One region of the Paenibacillus sp. FSL R7-0340 genome, then DNA from elsewhere that is predicted to be linked to it. Evidence: riboswitches for the same ligand, from Rfam matches in the RefSeq annotation. Region 1 holds a riboswitch; each other region holds the start of a gene.
The links. A riboswitch is a leader RNA that binds a small molecule or an ion and turns the genes downstream of it on or off. The one in region 1 is predicted to bind thiamine pyrophosphate.
Positions count from the first base shown of each region.

Region 1 (3,209 bases):
TGTAAACCCTTTAAACCAATTTTTACGAAATAACAAAATATACCCCTCCTCATTAAGGTGTATGCCTCATATACATACTTTTGCACATATATGTAAGCCATGAACCCACCATTTCTATTTTAATCCAACGCCAGATAAAAGAGTAGTCATTTACTTAAATTATTTATGAAAAAATAATTAATTTTCTCAAAAAATAAAAAGCCAGCAAACCTCCTAAAAAACTCGGAGATTCACCGGCTTATCCATTTATATTCGTATTACTTCTTCCAAACCTGGCGCTCAGATTGCTGACCCACATACTCAATGCGTGTCGGATTCACGTCCAGAATGACATAATCGGGATCATCCGGTCCGGAAAACCATTCCTTCAAGGAATCGTTCCACACTTGTTTGCGCAGCCCCTCATCAGCTGTGATCTGGACGGTAGCCTCCACTTCTACGACTTCCTTCGTACCGCCAACTTCATAACCCAGCAGCAGATAAGCATTCGGATTGTCCTTTAGCTCCTCTACTTTATGCGTTTTGCGATCTGTCGCCAGATGAATGTTCATTCCATCGTTAAAAAGGGCCATATAGCGTACTTTCGGTTTGCCACCCTCTACCGTACCTAACGAGCAAAATTTGTTGTTATCCAAAGCCTTCACAATGGCTTGTTCCAGTTGGTTGCGATCCAATGTTTCCGTTTTACCCACAGTACAACAACTCCTTTTCACGAATTAGAATTCTCTACGGCCACGCCATTGGGCACCAGCCCATCTGAACCTACTTGCGTAGCTGTTCTGAAAATAACATGACCGGATCGAATCGAATTGATTCATGCTCATTTTCAGATCAAAGCTCACAGTAAAAGTGTACCCTGTCGTTCGGCAAATGAACCGTCACCTCTCCCTTCATGCTGGACAGACCCGCATTCAAGGCATATAATCGTCGTAGTAAACCCGAATAAATGAACCCATTAAACCATACAATGCCAGGGGTGCTGGAATCGGCCGGCTGAGAGTGTGTCCCAAGACACTGACCCTTACAACCTGATCTGGGTAATGCCAGCGTAGGAATGCTTAAGCAAGATGTGCCTTTTTTACATAGGACCATCCCTTACTTTGGTATATACAAGCGCAAGCGTCCCGGAAACTCGGGGCGCTTTTTTTGTTGAAGATTAAGTTGTTGGAAAGATCGCATCCGGCAGATGTTATTTTTAGAAAATGGGTAACTTAAGCTGTCTGATTGGACGGATAACGGGTAATTAAAGGAGAGAACACAACGATGAAGCGCATGAAAATATTAAGCCTGGGACTGATCAGTCTGTGGCTCATGGCCCTGACCCTGACCGCTTGCGGTGGAAGTCCCCCCACATCCCAAGAAGCGGCTCCCGCTACCGACACTCAAACGTCTACTCCGGCAAAGGGGCTCAAAGATGTTAAAGTCGTGCTCGACTGGACACCCAATACGAATCATACGGGACTCTATGTCGCTAAGGACAAAGGATTTTACGAAAAAGCGGGTTTGAATGTCCAAATTGTTCAACCTGGTTCAGGCGGAGCTGATCAAATGGTTGCTTCTAATGCTGCACCTTTTGGTATCAGCTACCAAGAAGGCGTCACACAGGCTCGTACGCAAGGCGTGCCGCTTGTATCCATCGCTGCGGTGATTCAGCATAATACCTCAGGCTTCGCAGCCCCGGTAGATCGTGGAATTAAGAGCCCGAAAGATTTTGAAGGTAAAAAATACGGCGGTTGGGGCTCTCCCGTAGAAGAAGCGGTCATGAAATCCATCATGGATTCAGACAAAGGCGATGTGAGCAAAGTGAAGATCATCAACATGGGCAATGCAGACTATTTTACAGCCGTGAAGCGGGATATCGACTTTGCCTGGATTTTCTACGCATGGACCGGAATCGAGGCCCAGCTTCGAGGTGAGCCATTGGATATGCTGTATGTAAAAGATTATTCCAAAAGCCTCGATTACTATACACCTGTAATTGTGAGCAACGAACAGACAATAAAAAATGATCCCGAGCTGGTCAAAGCGTTCATGGACGCTACCGCACAAGGCTATGAATACACTATCGCTCATCCGGAAGAAGCCGCAGACATCTTAAGCAAAGCTGTACCGGAGCTGGATAAAAAACTGGTACTTGCCAGCCAAAAATGGCTAAGCCCGCGTTATCAGGACGATGCCGCGCAATGGGGTGTGCAAAAAGCGGAGGTATGGCAAAACTATTCGGACTGGATGTACGAACGCAAGCTGCTCAGCAAGCCTTTGGAAGTCGATAAAGCCTTCACAAACGGTTTCCTGCCCAAGCGTTGATCATTTGTTAAAACGCTAAATAAGACTGATCTAGAGAAGTGAACAAAGCGCCACTACGCAGTCGGATGGTGCTTCCCATCGCTGCTGTACCCAGATTTCTTTTATGAATATCTGGGTACAAAGGCGAACGCTAACGCTTGTACAGCACCATTCCGCCCACTTCGTTCTCGTTCTACTTGGTTTATTCTTTAGCTTTTCATATTATCTAAGCGCTAAGTAGGTGCGCTTGTGTGTTAAAAATGCCACACAAACCAGCTTTAAAAATAGGGTGCTTTTAAGGCGGTTGGCAGCGTAGTGGTTCATTTGAATCTGGAGAAGCGAAGCGATCGTAAGATCAAATGAACCGCGAAGCGGTCTCCCCGCCTTAAACCACCATATTTTTTTAATAACACTCCAAATAAAGGACAGGTGAATTTGCATGGCTAACACACTGCTCAGTATTCAAGTAATCCCTAAAACTCCTAATAACGAGGACTCTTACCCGTATGTAGATAAGGCGATTGAGGTCATTCAGCGCTCCGGTGTCAAACATCAGGTGAATCCATTGGATACGACCATGGAGGGCGAGCTCGACGAGTTGCTGAAAGTGGTTAAAGAAATGCACGAAGCTTTGACGGAAGCGGGCAGTCCCAGCGTCATTTCACAGATCAAAATCGCACATAACCCACAAGGCATCAGCATGAACAAGCTGACCGAGAAATATCGCCCATGAATCCGAAAGGCAAGAACGCATCCTGGTGGAAAAGCGTATGGCCGCCCTTTGTGGCGGTCCTCTTCTTTTTAGCGGCCTGGCAGGGGGCGGTTTCCTATTTGCATGTTGAATCCTGGCTGCTGCCTGCTCCATCCCTCATCGTACAAGAGGGCATAGCCCAGACAGCGCTGCTTGGTGCCCATACATGGGC
Region 1 is NZ_JBBOBY010000002.1:54,070-57,278, reverse strand. It holds gene MKX59_RS23135 (bifunctional 2',3'-cyclic-nucleotide 2'-phosphodiesterase/3'-nucleotidase) at 1-36, opposite strand, end outside; gene MKX59_RS23130 (pyridoxamine 5'-phosphate oxidase family protein) at 258-692, opposite strand; TPP riboswitch at 963-1,072, shown strand; gene MKX59_RS23125 (ABC transporter substrate-binding protein) at 1,264-2,307, shown strand; gene MKX59_RS23120 (MTH1187 family thiamine-binding protein) at 2,726-3,019, shown strand; gene MKX59_RS23115 (ABC transporter permease) at 3,016-3,209, shown strand, end outside.

Region 2 (3,209 bases), on a different contig from region 1:
GAAACAGAGCGTACGGGCATATCAGCAGTTTCTGGCACAACCCACCATGCTGCGAAAAAATGCTTCTCTCAACGACCTTCACAACCGAAATGTCGTACTCTACTACCGGCTGCTAACCGATCATTTGAGTGAAATGCTGCCCGTAGTCTACACGCCGACCGTAGGAACCGCGATTCAAGAATATAGTCACGAGTACAACCGTCCTGGAGGCATATATTTGTCGATAGATAACCCGAACGGTATTGGACAAGCATTCCATAATTCTGGTTTGAGCGGCCATGATGTGGATCTGATCGTCGTGACAGATTCCGAAAGTATTTTAGGGATTGGTGACTGGGGCGTCGGGGGGATTAACATTGCTATCGGCAAGCTTGCAGTGTATACGGCTGCGGCAGGCATTCATCCCGGGCGGGTGCTGCCAATTGTACTAGATGTAGGTACAAATAATGAAAAGCTGCTGAATGATCCACTGTACATCGGAAACCGCCATAAACGGGTTCGCGGAGAAGCCTATAACCAGTTTATTGATACTTTTATCAGCAAAACGTTAGCGCAATTCCCAAAGACGCTTTTACATTGGGAAGACGTGGGCAGCGTAAATGCACGCCATATTATAGGAAAATACGGTCAAAGCATACTCACCTTCAACGATGATATACAAGGTACAGGAGCGGTGACCTTGGCTGCGATTCTTTCGGCGGTGGGTGTCACCAAGACTCCGCTGCGTGAACAAAAAATACTTGTTTTCGGCCCAGGGGCAGCAGGAATCGGTAATGCTGATCAAATTCGGGGTGCTATGATCGAGGACGGCCTTTCCGCAGAAGATTCCTTCAAGTCCTTTTGGGCCTTTGATTATCGCGGGCTGTTAATGGAAGATATGGAAGACGTATTGGAATATCAGAAACCGTATGTGCGCAAAAAGGATGAAGTCAGCTCATGGACCCGGTCGGGTGACGGCAAAATACCACTGCTAGAGGTCATCCGTCAGGTGAAGCCTACGATATTGATTGGAACTTCCGGTGTAGCAGGTGCCTTTTCTGAAGAGATCATCAAGGAGATGGCGAAACATGTAGAACGCCCGATCATTATGCCCATGTCCAATCCTACAAACCTTGCAGAAGCAGTACCCGAGGATTTGATCCGGTGGACAGATGGCAGAGCACTGATCGCAACCGGAAGTCCTTTTGAGCCCGTCACCTATAACGGTACGAAATTTGAGATTGGGCAGGCGAACAATGCCTTTGTTTTTCCGGGACTGGGTCTGGGTGCGATTGTGGTTAAAGCCAAAAGGATTACCCCTGCGATGTTTACAGCGGCAGCAGTTGCTGTTGCCAATGGTGTAGATTCGAATACGCCTGGCGGTGCGCTACTCCCTCATATCCGAAAATTACGCGAAGTTTCGTACGCTGTTGCGATTGCGGTTGCAAAAGCCGCGATACAGGATCAGGTAGCTCAGGCGCACATTTCAGATGTGGAACAAGCTATACAAGATGCAATGTGGAAACCGGAATATGCCAAGGTCAAAGCAGTGGAAAGTGTAATTCATCATCCTCACTAAGCCCAAAACACCTAACTAGAGGAAATTTAATATTTTGCACACTATGTTTGACATAGCGTATGAACGTATGTACAGTAATAGTCAAAAGAATAGAAGTCCACTAGGGGAGCCAATATGGCTGAGACAAGAATGTATCTTGGACCCTTTGAACCTGATCTAGTTCGTACTAGCGTAGGAAAGTGGAGCCTTCGTATATAAGGTTTCAAGCGTTTTTTGCGTATTGGGCCTATTGTTGAAGCCGCTCCATTTTTCCGGGGCGGCTTTTTAGCGTTGTTCCGGAATTATATTCTTACAGGACTTCTTGCTCTTCAATTTAATGGAGGTGGGGAAATTGAGTTTTACACAAGAACTCCGTCGGCAGGCGGACGGCATTTTTCAAGCGATTTTTGAGCATCCCTTTGTGAGAGGTATTGCTGAAGGAAGTTTGACAAGGGGACAGCTGATTCACTATGTAAAACAGGACTTTGAATATTTGAACGCCTACATGCGGATATACGGCATCGCAATCTCCAAATGCACGAATCGGGAGGACATGGCTGTATTTAATGAACAAATCTCTTTTATTCTCCACAGCGAGGTTCATCCGCATCAAAATTTCTGTGCTGTCGCAGGGGTGAGCTATGAAGAGTTGCAGGGATATCCGCTCGCTCCGTCGGCTCATCACTATATCCGTCACATGCTGACGGTTGCGCATGAGGGCAGCCTGGGCGAGATCTTGGCTGTGCTGCTGCCATGTATGTGGACGTATGCCGAGATTGGTCGCAGGCTGCTGGATGAAGTAAAGCCGGATGAGTCTCATCCGTTCTATGAATGGATGGGCTTCTATGGAGACCAGCTTGATGATACAACACTCAAGTTCCGAGAACGTGTAGATGCTTGGGCGGAAGGCGCAACGGCTGCTGAGCGAGAGCGGATGATTGAGCATTTTATACTGAGCTGCCAGCTGGAATATAAGTTCTGGGACATGGCCTATAAGCAGGAAGAATGGCCGGTCCAGATACAGGCAGCGGTCTTGGAATAGTCAGCTTGGCAATTCGATGCGTGAAGTACAGTTAATGCCCTGTTGAACCACCAACTATAGAGAGGATAATCATTATGAGTACATGGGAAAAAAGTTATTCGGATCTCCTGACGAAGGTACAAAACAGCAAACCCCTCGTTCACAATATGACCAATGTGGTAGTCACTAACTTTACGGCCAACGGCCTGTATGCATTGGGCGCCTCCCCGGTGATGGCCTATGCACCCGAGGAAGTAGCAGACATGGCAAAAATAGCGGGAGCCGTCGTGTTAAACATCGGTACGCTGAACCGCGAACTGGTGGATGCCATGATCATTGCTGGACAATCGGCGAATGCACACGGTGTTCCGGTCCTGCTAGATCCGGTCGGTGCGGGAGCAACGAGCTTTAGAACTGAGTCGGCACTGCGAATCCTGAGAAAAGTCAAAATCTCATTGGTGCGGGGCAATGCAGCCGAAGTCGCGCATCTTGTTGGAGAAGCGCGTGAGATTAAAGGCGTAGATGCTGGTGACAGTGCTGACAGCGGAAATGTCGATCTGGCAATTCGGGCTGCTCGAACGCTCAATACAATGGTTGTCATTACTGGAAAAGAGGACGTCATCACCGATGGGGCCGAAGTACGAATGATTA
Region 2 is NZ_JBBOBY010000001.1:1,510,961-1,514,169, reverse strand. It holds gene MKX59_RS06795 (NAD-dependent malic enzyme) at 1-1,558, shown strand, start outside; TPP riboswitch at 1,651-1,753, shown strand; gene tenA (thiaminase II) at 1,890-2,579, shown strand; gene thiM (hydroxyethylthiazole kinase) at 2,654-3,209, shown strand, end outside.
Region 2: it holds a riboswitch for thiamine pyrophosphate, as region 1 does, so the genes downstream of both, tenA (thiaminase II) here and MKX59_RS23125 (ABC transporter substrate-binding protein) in region 1, are expected to answer to the same signal.

Region 3 (3,209 bases), 560 kb from region 1:
ACGCGAATGCCGTAACGTTTCAAGAGGCTTTTCAAAAATATTGCTGGGATGTGGACGGTCTGGATGAAATTCGTATTGCACCGTTCCATACACTGGCACACAGCGGAAAGACTTTTTTCGACCATTCTCATATTTGGCATATGGAGCAAAACCGGGAGCTGGCTGGGCTGTCTTCCCTGTTTATGGAGACAGAGTATCGCGTTATCACGGACGAAGCAAGCGAGGAAGAGGTCATTCGCTGGTGGAACGAGATGACAGAGGATGGTCATGAAGGGATTGTGATCAAGCCGGAACGCTTTTTGATGAAAAATCGGGACAAGATGATTCAGCCTGCAATCAAGGTGAGAGGCCGGAAGTATTTGCACATCATTTACGGTATGGATTATCTTGCCCCTGAGAATTTAAAGCGTCTGAAGCAGCGTCGAACGAACAAAAAGGAGCGTCATGCCCTGATGGAAGGAGCGCTTGGTATGGAAGGCGTGGAACGTTTTGTCCGCAAGGATACGGTAGATCGTATTCATGAATGCGTCCTTGCCGCGCTATCTCTGGAATCGGAGCCGATTGATCCGAGATTGTAGTTTGCGAAGGAGGGATTGAGATGGAAAGGGGTACACCGTTAATTGATATTGGCGTGAACTTGATGCACCGTTCGTTTCATGCGGATCGGGAACAGGTGGTAGAGAGAGCCGCAGCTGTAGGGATTTCACCCCTGATTATTACCGGGACCAGTGTCCGCAGCAGTCGGGAGGCTTCTCAGTATGCAGCACGTTATCCGGGCAAGCTGTATGCGACAGCTGGCGTGCATCCCCATGATGCCAAAGACTGCAGCGCAGAGACGGTTCAGCAGCTCCGTCAGCTGGCGAGTCAGCCGCAGGTCGTATCCATAGGGGAATGCGGATTGGACTATAACCGTGATTTTTCGCCGCGTGATGTGCAGCGCCGATGGTTTGGCGAGCAAATCCAACTGGCGGGTGAGCTGAATATGCCGTTATTTTTGCATGAACGAGATGCACATGAGGATTTTGCCGCTATGCTGCGGGAGTATCAAGGGCTTGTCGATAAAGCAGTGGTGCATTGTTTTACAGGCACGGAACAAGAATTGCATACGTATGTAGAGATGGGACTGTATATCGGGATCACCGGCTGGATTTGCGACGAACGGCGTGGCAAACATCTGCGTGAACTGGTCAGAGATATTCCCTTGGACCGTCTGATGATTGAAACGGATGCTCCATTTTTGACCCCGCGTAATTTGCCCGTGAAGCCCAAAGAAGGGCGTAATGAGTCGATGTATCTCGCTCACATTGCTGCTACGATAGCCGAATGTACAGGCCGAAGCATGATGGAGATCGAAATCGCCACGACGGAGACAGCCAAACGTTTCTTCGGATTATAGGATTGTCAAAGCCATAGATGTGGTATATATTATAGTGAATTAAAAAAGCATTGTCGGGAGCTTGAGAAAGTCAGGCTGAGAGGGTGGCCCTTGCCACTGACCGTGAAATCTGATCTGGGTAATGCCAGCGTAGAGAAACCAAGAACACTATACAGGAATGCCGCTTGTTTTGCGGTTGTCGATAGATACAATGTATGTCCTAGCATTTTACCTTGACCCTGACTTTGGCTTGGTATCAGTGTAGTAGCTTAGACTACTGGTTATATAAGGCATATCGACGAATGATGTTTTGTATGGTGCTTCACCTTTTACTGCGCATAAAGCTTGCCTGGAGATTCAGCTCCAGACAAGCTTTTTTTTATGTCCAAGAGGCCAATTATAAGGATAAGGGGAGCACGCAATAATGAATACTGCTGTAAGAGCGTCCAAAGGGTTGAAGCTGACTGATATTTTGGTCACGATTGTGATCGCTGTTGTGTTCGGGTTAGTCTACAAAATATGGGGACCTGCCTATGATTTGATGAAACCATTCGGTCTACACACCGAGCAACTGATGTATGGCATGTGGTTTATGGCAGGCACCTTTGCTTATCTCATCATTCGCAAGCCGGGTGTTGCAATTTTGGCAGAGGTGGCAGCGGCAACGGTCAGTGCTTTTTTGGGAAGCGAATGGGGGATGTCCACTTTGTACTATGGCCTGCTGCAAGGCTTGGGAGCGGAGCTATTTTTTGCGGCTTTTCTGTATCGGAACGCAAACCTGTGGGTTGCTTCGCTAGCTGCGGCCGGGGCGGCTGTCGCTTCTCTGATTTTAGACTTCAGCTACGGGTATATTGATCAGCTTTCGACCTGGAACTATGTTTTGTATATTGGTTTTCGCATGATTGGCAGCATTGTGATTGCCGGGGTATTCGCGTTCTATCTGGCTAGGGCATTGGAGGTAACCGGAGTCACGCGAAGTTTGAGACCCGCAACGGAACAAGATTATAAGGGGCTGGATTGATGAGCCAGGCAACCGAAGATGTGGTGGCTTCGATCACCCGTCTTCGGTTGAAATTCCCCGGTGAGCAGGAGCTGCTTTTTCACAATATGTCTTTGTCTGTCCGCAAGGGGGAAAAGCTGCTGTTGCTGGGACCGAGTGGATGCGGTAAATCAACGCTGCTCCAAGTGTTAAGCGGTCTGATTCCACGCACGATAGAAGTGCCTATGAAATGCGATGCTGCTGTAATCCCAAGTGTCTCAGGTATTGTATTTCAAGATCCTGATACGCAGTTTTGTATGTCATATGCAGACGAGGAACTGGCTTTTGTGTTGGAAAATAATCAGGTTCCTCGTGAGCAGATGCGATCCCGTATTCGCGAGCTGCTGATACAGGTTGGTCTATCAACGGATGATATACACATGCCCATTGGCAGCATGTCACAGGGAATGAAACAGCGGCTGGCGATTGCGTCTGTGCTGGCTATGGAGCCAGAAGTGCTTTTTCTGGATGAGCCCACGGCTTTGTTGGACGAGGAAGGCACTACACAGGTGTGGGATACCATTCGAAACATTTCGGTAGACCAGACACTGGTGATCGTGGAGCATAAAATTAATGAAATTGTCCATGATGTGGACCGGATTGTGGTGCTTTCTGCTCAAGGGGAGATCATTGCGGATGGAAGGGCGGAAGAAGTATTTCATGGGCAGCGGCAGGCATTGTCCGAGTATGGCGTGTGGTACCCGGGAGTATGGAGTGAATCGTCTTCGCCGCGTTGGAGTGAATCAGTGACACAGCAGAATGGTACGGGGAATGGTACAGGGATTGATTTGCTGG
Region 3 is NZ_JBBOBY010000002.1:611,282-614,490, forward strand. It holds gene MKX59_RS25640 (polynucleotide kinase-phosphatase) at 1-578, shown strand, start outside; gene MKX59_RS25645 (TatD family hydrolase) at 599-1,396, shown strand; TPP riboswitch at 1,441-1,550, shown strand; gene MKX59_RS25650 (ECF transporter S component) at 1,800-2,396, shown strand; gene MKX59_RS25655 (ABC transporter ATP-binding protein) at 2,396-3,209, shown strand, end outside.
Region 3: it holds a riboswitch for thiamine pyrophosphate, as region 1 does, so the genes downstream of both, MKX59_RS25650 (ECF transporter S component) here and MKX59_RS23125 (ABC transporter substrate-binding protein) in region 1, are expected to answer to the same signal.

Region 4 (3,209 bases), 370 kb from region 1:
AGCAATCACAACGTGCTTGAACCGCAGCAGACGGGGATTAAAGAGTGGGGTGGACGGCTCCTGAACAGCGGTCTGTAGCTGAGCGTTGCGCTGGGATGTCGAAATCATGCAAGAGCCTCCTTATATAAAATTGATCTTCGTTTCATAGAATTTAGGTATAATTCCACTTGAAAATAGTAGTGTAGATCCGTATAGATACCTATTATCGTATGATGGGGATTATCCAAAGTCAACGCCTGAACCGGAAAAGTAAAAATGATGCAAAGAATTGTCGATGTTTGTTCTCGTTCTGTAATATGGTTGTCACAAAAACATCGGTTTACAGTAGCCGCGACTATTCTATATAATTTATGTAACCATGTTTCATAGTGTGAAACGAATATGGATACAAGAGGAGCGGTTCACGATGGAAGACCGTAAATTAACCGTTCGCGCTGTAGAGCGTGCACTTGATATACTGCTGTGTTTTACCGCAGATTCGGATCTTGGCCTGACGGAGATTGCCTCCAAAATTGGTCTACATAAAAGCACGGTTCATCGGCTGCTGACTACGTTGGAGGATCGGGGCTTTGTCGTTCGGAATGCCGAAACGGAAAAATATCGACTTGGCTTCCGCATTTGGGAGCTATCCACGCACTTGTCCCAAAGCGACGAGCCGGCGGTGTTGTTACAGCCTGCAATGGAAGGACTACGTGATCGTCTGGGCGAGACGGTCAGCTTGTACTTACGGGACGGCAGCATGCGTATTCGCATACAAGCCGTGCAGAGCAATCAGGCGATCCGCAGGGTTGCGCCTGTAGGTGCGCGTATGCCGCTGGCTGTAGGGGCCTCCAGCAAAGTGCTGGCAGCCTTTATGCCGCCGCAGGAGCTGGAAGCCCTGCTAAGCGGGGATGAATGGCCGTCCTCAGTAGACCCGGAGGTCTATAAAGCCCAGCTACAGGACATTCGCGAGAAGGGCTATGCGACCAGCTATGAAGAACGGGAGCCAGGGGCTGCTGCTGTGGCTGCCCCAATTGTAAACCGGAAGGGACAGGTCACTGCGGCTTTGTCTGTATCCGGTCCGGTCAGTCGGCTTGCACCCGAGACGCTACATGACTTTGCTCCGATTTTGATTGAAGCGGCGAAGGAAATGGGGCTTATGCTTCCGTAACAAGAATGAACACAGTTGAAGCAAGCAGAGTGATTTGATGGGGAGCGTCTCCTTGGTAAAGGGAACCTAGAAGGGTTGCCAAAGCCATAAATTTAAAGTAGTCTGGTAAGGATGGCGGGATATCTGTTATAGCCGCCTCATGTGAATAGAAGTATCACAGTTACTGGGGGAGCCTGTAATGCCGGGCTGAGATGGAATCGTGCAAGATTCCGGACCCTTTGCACCTGATCTGGATCATACCAGCGTAGGGAAGTAATCGGCCATTGAAATGTATACGCGGCTGCTGTCTACGGTGACGCATTGGAATAGGATTATTCCACATGCGTACTGTCTGGATAGCTGCCTCGTTAGATTAGCCGGTTCCCTGGGGAACCGGCTTTTTTGCATAGATCAGCGCCACCCTGGGAATGGTTCCGGATCGGTGTGTCATTTCATCGAAACGGGAGGAATGGACAATGAAGCAGACAGAAGTAGAAGGAACAAAAGGAACAGAATTGAAATCAACAGAAGTAAGATTGGTAGGAACAAAAGAAGTTGAGGTAGAGAAGACAAACGGGGAGCAAGCCAGAGGGGTAACGCCCTTTCCAGGGAGCCGTAAGGTATATATTCAAGGCTCACGGCCGGACATTGCCGTGCCAGAGCGCGAAATTGCTCTTCATCCTACACATACGCCGCAGGGCACGGAGCATCATGAGCCATTGCGTGTGTACGATACGAGCGGTCCCATGACCGACGAAGCCTATCAGGTCGATATCCGTCAGGGCCTGCCTCCATTACGGCGGGCTTGGGCCCTGGAACGGGGCGATGTGGAGGCTTACGAGGGACGCGCCGTCAAACCGGAGGATAATGGACTGAAACCTGGCTCCAAACGGGAGACAGTTGAATTTCCCGGCGTGACCAACCGTCCGCTTCGTGCTTCGCAAGGTCGTACAGTGACGCAAATGCATTATGCGCGGCAAGGGATCATTACGCCCGAAATGGAATTTGCGGCGATCCGCGAAGGGGTGGAGCCTGAGTTTGTACGGCAGGAGTTGGCGGCTGGACGAGCCATTTTGCCTTCGAATATCAATCACCCGGAAAGTGAGCCAATGGTCATTGGGCGTCATTTTCACGTGAAGATCAATGCGAACATTGGTAATTCTGCGGTTACCTCCTCCATCGAGGAGGAAGTGGAGAAAATGACCTGGGCTGTGCGTTGGGGCTCGGATACAGTTATGGACCTGTCCACAGGCCGTAATATCCATACAACACGTGAATGGATCATTCGGAATTCTCCTGTACCGATTGGGACTGTACCGCTGTATCAGGCACTTGAAAAGGTGAACGGCGAAGCAGAAGCGCTGACGTGGGAGCTGTATCGCGATACGCTGATTGAGCAGGCGGAGCAGGGAGTGGACTATTTTACAATTCATGCGGGTGTATTGCTGAGGTATATACCGATGACGGCGAATAGAATGACGGGAATTGTATCCCGTGGTGGGTCGATCATGGCAGCCTGGTGCCTTGCGCACCATCAGGAGAATTTTTTGTATACGCATTTTGAAGAAATCTGCGAAATTATGAAAGCCTATGATGTGGCCTTTTCTCTCGGGGATGGTCTACGTCCGGGTAGCATCTATGATGCGAATGATGAAGCACAGTTTGCAGAGCTGGAAACGTTGGGCGAGCTAACGCAAATCGCCTGGAAGCATGATGTTCAGGTCATGATTGAAGGGCCAGGACATGTCCCTATGCATAAAATCAAAGAGAATGTGGATTTACAAATGGAGATTTGTAAGGAAGCTCCTTTCTATACCTTGGGGCCGCTCACGACGGATATTGCCCCCGGATATGATCATATTACCTCAGCCATCGGGGCGGCGATGATCGGTTGGTTCGGGACGTCCATGCTGTGCTATGTTACGCCTAAAGAGCATTTGGGTCTGCCGAATAAGGATGATGTCCGCGAGGGTGTCATTACCTACAAAATTGCGGCACATGCTGCCGATCTGGCGAAGGGTCATCCACGGGCACAGCAGCGGGATGATGCTTTGTCCAAGGCACGCTTTGAGTTCCGCTG
Region 4 is NZ_JBBOBY010000002.1:419,688-422,896, forward strand. It holds gene MKX59_RS24760 (alpha/beta hydrolase) at 1-108, opposite strand, end outside; gene MKX59_RS24765 (IclR family transcriptional regulator) at 407-1,150, shown strand; TPP riboswitch at 1,306-1,418, shown strand; gene thiC (phosphomethylpyrimidine synthase ThiC) at 1,606-3,209, shown strand, end outside.
Region 4: it holds a riboswitch for thiamine pyrophosphate, as region 1 does, so the genes downstream of both, thiC (phosphomethylpyrimidine synthase ThiC) here and MKX59_RS23125 (ABC transporter substrate-binding protein) in region 1, are expected to answer to the same signal.